Regions from separate parts of the Bradyrhizobium sp. 2TAF36 genome, predicted to be linked through region 1. Evidence: riboswitches for the same ligand, from Rfam matches in the RefSeq annotation. Region 1 holds a riboswitch; the other holds the start of a gene.

Region 1 (2,393 bases):
GGGCGCCGTCAACCGCATGCTCGATATCGCAGCGCGGGATATGGCGATCATGGGTGCGACGATCGAACGCATCAGCGGCCGACAGGGCTTTGGCGGCGTGATGCGCGCGCGCTTCCCGCATCCGAAACAGGGCGAGCCGGGCATCCTGATCGCCGGCCACATGGATACCGTCCACCCGGTCGGCACCATCGAGAAGCTGAAATGGCGGCGCGAGGGCAACAAGTGCTACGGCCCCGGCATCTACGACATGAAGGGCGGCAACTATCTCTCGCTGGAAGCGATCCGCCAGCTGGCACGTGCTTCCTTCACCACGCCGCTGCCGATCACCGTGCTGTTTACGCCCGACGAGGAAGTCGGCACGCCCTCGACGCGGGACATCATCGAAGCGGAAGCCGCGCGCAACAAATATGTGCTGGTGCCCGAACCGGGCCGCGCCGACAACGGTGTCACCACCGGACGTTACGCCATCGCGCGTTTCAATCTGGAAGCGACGGGCCGACCGAGCCATGCCGGCGCAACATTGTCGGCCGGACGCTCGGCGATCCGCGAGATGGCGCGGCAGATCCTCGCCATCGACGCGATGACGACGGAGGACTGCACCTTCTCTGTCGGCGTCGTGCACGGCGGACAATGGGTCAATTGCGTTGCCACGACCGCCACCGGCGAGGCGCTGTCCATGGCCAAGCGCCAGGCCGATCTCGACCGCGGCGTCGAGCGGATGCTGGCGCTGTCGGGCACGTCCAATGATGTCACGTTCAAGGTGACGCGCGGCGTCACGCGCCCCGTATGGGAGCCCGATGCCGGCACCATGGCGCTGTATGAAAAGGCGCGCGGCATCGCCAAATCGCTCGGCACTGAGCTACCGCATGCGAGCTCCGGCGGCGGCTCCGACGGCAACTTTACCGGCGCGATGGGCATCCCGACGCTCGACGGCCTCGGCGTGCGCGGCGGCAACGGCCACACGCTGGAAGAATTCATCGAGGTCGAGAGCTTGGTTGAACGCGGGCGCCTGATGGCGGGCTTGCTGGCGACGCTCGACTGACGGCGCAGCCTTCGCACTGCACAATGCGTTGGCAGTCGCGGTTTAAATTTAGCCTTGTCTAAAAATGAGGCGCATCGTACTGCTCGATTGTCCACGCGACGATGCGGGAGAGATCGCAACGAGAGTTCAGGCTTTCGTTGCGGCGCCGACGGAGCAACCGCCCCGGAAACTCTCAGGCAAAAGGACCGTATCGTCAGGACGATCTGGAGAGAGGRGGCACGGCCAATGTGGTCGTGACGTCCACCGAAGGGGATAGTCCGGAGCTGACCTCGCCGAGGTCCGCAACGGATCAAGCTCTCAGGTAACCGTGACAGATGGGGCGCCGCCAACGGCCTTTGGCCGGCGGTTAGCCGACTCTAACTCACGGGAGCCCCGAACCTGCTATGACCCATATCGCCATCATCGGCGCCGGCATCACCGGCGTAACGACCGCCTATGCCCTGCTCGAACGCGGATACAAGGTGACGGTGCTCGACAAGCACCGCTACGCCGCGATGGAGACGTCCTTCGCCAATGGCGGACAGCTCTCCGCCAGCAATGCCGAAGTCTGGAACAGCACCGCCACGATCCTGAAAGGCCTGCGCTGGATGTTCCGGCGCGATGCGCCGCTGCTGATGAACCCGCGGCCGAACTGGCACAAATATTCGTGGATGAGCGAGTTCGTCGCCAATATCGGCAACTACCGCGCCAACACGGTCCAGACCACCCGGCTCGCGATCGAAGCCCGCAAGCATCTGTTCGAGATCGCGGAGCGCGAAGGCATCGACTTCGATCTCGAACGCCGCGGCATCCTGCACATCTATCACGACAAGAAGGGTTTTGAATCCGGCCTGCAGGTCAATGCGCTATTGAAGGAAGGCGGGCTCGATCGCCGCCCGGTGACGCCGGAGGAGATCCGCGCCATCGAGCCGACGCTGCGCAAGGACTATTTTGGCGGCTTCTACACGCCGTCGGATGCGACCGGCGATATCCACAAGTTCACGCGCGGACTTGCGGAAGCCTGCAAGCGGCGCGGCGCGACCTTTATCCACGAAGCCAACATCGATTCCATTGCCCAGGCAGGTGGCGGCTTCGTCATCGGCTGGGCTGATCTTTCGGCCAGTGACACGGTCGCATCCGCGCGCGGCATGCTGAAGGCGGATGGCGTCGTGATCTGCGCCGGTGTGGCCAGCCGTCACTTCGCCGCCCTCCTCGACGAGCGGGTCAACGTCTATCCGGTAAAGGGCTACTCGATCACCGTGCAGCTCGACACTGCCGCAAGCCGCAATGCGACGCCGACCGTGAGCCTGCTCGACGAAGCCGCCAAGATCGTCACCAGCCGGCTCGGCGCCGATCGCTTCCGCGTCGCAGG
Region 2 (2,393 bases), on a different contig from region 1:
CCAGCCCCATGCCGGTGTCGATCGAGGGACGTGGCAGATCCACGCGCTCCTCCTTCGTCACCTGCTCGTATTGCATGAACACCAGGTTCCAGAATTCGAGGAAGCGGTCGCCATCCTCTTCCGGCGAGCCCGGAGGTCCGCCCCAGATGTGATCGCCGCGGTCGATGAAGATCTCCGAGCACGGGCCGCACGGCCCGGTGTCGCCCATCGCCCAGAAATTGTCCGAGGTCGGGATGCGGATGATGCGGTCGTCGGAGAAGCCCGCGATCTTCTTCCACAGCCCGGCCGCCTCGTCGTCGGTATGGTAGACGGTGACGAGCAGCTTGTCCTTCTTCAGCCCGAACTCCCGCGTGATCAGGGTCCAGGCCAGCTCGATCGCGCGCTCCTTGAAATAGTCGCCGAACGAGAAATTGCCGAGCATCTCGAAGAAGGTGAGATGGCGCGCGGTGTAGCCGACATTGTCGAGGTCGTTGTGCTTGCCGCCGGCGCGCACGCATTTCTGCGAGGTGGTGGCGCGCTGATAGGGCCGCTTCTCGACGCCGGTGAAGACGTTCTTGAACTGCACCATGCCGGCATTGGTGAACATCAACGTCGGGTCGTTGCGCGGCACCAATGGCGAGGACGACACGATCTCGTGGCCGTTCTCGGCAAAGAAGTTCAGAAAGGTCGACCTGATCTCGTTGACGCCGCTCATGTTCATCCAATCGGGTGTGCTTGGACCCGCGATACGCCATCCAAACCGGGCATTTGGGCTGATATCTGCGGGTCAAAGCGCTTTTAGACAAGGCCAGCTGCGCTGTCCAGAAACTGTGCAAGGAGATCAGTGAGTTGCCGCAGGCGCGCAATCCCGTTTGCAATCCCGTTGAAAGCCGCCAGGTGCGCGTTGACAGGCTTGGCCGGCCTGTGGTCTGTACCCATCTGTATCGTACGGCCACGTCGGGAGAGACCGGCTTTGGTGCCGGCGCCGAAGGAGCAACCGCCCCGGAAACTCTCAGGCAAAAGGACCGCGTGGCTTTGACGACATCTGGAAAGAGGCGCCGACGGGCAAATACCTTTTCATAAGGGTTGGCCCGGACTGCGTCCGCCGACGGGATAATACTCTCAGGCACAGCGACAGATGGGGCTTCGACTGGTTGCTACCGGGGAATCGTCCCCGGGGAACCGCCGAGGGCCCCGTGATGCTTGCGCGCGACGACCAAGATTCCCTCAAACGTACGCCCCTTCACGGGCTTCATGTCTCCCTCGGCGGCAAGATGGTGCCGTTCGCGGGCTATGACATGCCCGTGCAGTACCCCGCGGGCGTCCTGAAAGAGCACCTCCATACCCGTTCCTCCGCCGGCCTGTTCGACGTCTCCCACATGGGCCAGCTCGCGCTCCGGCCGAAGTCGGGCAAGGTCGAGGACGCCGCCCRCGCGCTGGAACAGCTGGTGCCGCAGGATATCGTGGCGATTGCCCCGGGACGGCAGCGCTATGCCCAGTTCACCAATCCGGACGGCGGGATTCTCGACGATCTGATGGTCGCCAATTTCGGCGATCACCTGTTCCTGGTCGTCAACGCCGCCTGCAAGGAAGCGGACGAGGCGCATCTGCGCGCGCATCTCTCGGATGACTGCACCATCGATTCGCTTCAAGACCGCGCGCTGATCGCGCTGCAGGGCCCGAAGGCAGAAGCCGCGCTGGCGAAATTGTGTGCAGAGGCGCCCTCCATGAAATTCATGGACGCCGGCCCGCACAAGGTCGCCGGTCTCGATTGCTTCGTCTCGCGCTCCGGCTACACCGGCGAGGACGGGTTCGAGATTTCGGTCCCCGCGGCCGATGCCGAGCGCCTCGCCAAAACGCTGCTGGACAATCCCGACGTGATGCCGATCGGCTTAGGGGCCCGCGACAGCCTGCGGCTGGAAGGCGGGCTCTGCCTCTACGGCCACGACATCGACACCGCGACCACGCCGGTCGAGGCCGCACTGGAATGGTCGGTGCAGAAGACCCGCCGCAGCGGCGGCGTCCGCGCCGGCGGTTTTCCCGGCACTGATGCGATCCTCGCCCATTTCGATCACGGCGCGAGCCGCCGCCGCGTCGGCCTGCGCACGGAAGGCCGCGCGCCGGTGCGCGAGGGCGCGCTGCTGTTTGCGGATGACGCGGGCGGCGAGCCGATCGGAAAGGTCACCTCGGGCGGTTTCGGCCCGAGCCTGAATGCGCCGGTCGCGATGGGCTACGTGCCCACGGCATCGAGCGCGCTCGATACAAAACTCTTCGCCGAGGTGCGCGGCCAGCGGCTGCCGCTCACGGTCGCCGCCATGCCTTTCGTGAAAAACACCTACAAACGCTGAGGACTGAGAAAATGACCACGACGCTGTACACCTCCGACCACGAATGGCTGGCCATCGACGGCGACG

Evidence for each region. A riboswitch is a leader RNA that binds a small molecule or an ion and turns the genes downstream of it on or off. The one in region 1 is predicted to bind glycine.
Region 2: linked by a shared signal. The riboswitch ahead of gcvT (glycine cleavage system aminomethyltransferase GcvT) and the one ahead of AB4Z51_RS25465 (D-amino acid dehydrogenase) in region 1 are both predicted to bind glycine.

Annotation. Positions count from the first base shown of each region.
Region 1 covers NZ_JBFRFR010000045.1:92,511-94,903, forward strand. The annotation lists gene AB4Z51_RS25460 (M20/M25/M40 family metallo-hydrolase) at 1-1,042, shown strand, start outside; glycine riboswitch at 1,137-1,240, shown strand; glycine riboswitch at 1,244-1,358, shown strand; gene AB4Z51_RS25465 (D-amino acid dehydrogenase) at 1,426-2,393, shown strand, end outside.
Region 2 covers NZ_JBFRFR010000029.1:75,111-77,503, reverse strand. The annotation lists gene alaS (alanine--tRNA ligase) at 1-694, opposite strand, end outside; glycine riboswitch at 928-1,016, shown strand; gene gcvT (glycine cleavage system aminomethyltransferase GcvT) at 1,179-2,327, shown strand; gene gcvH (glycine cleavage system protein GcvH) at 2,339-2,393, shown strand, end outside.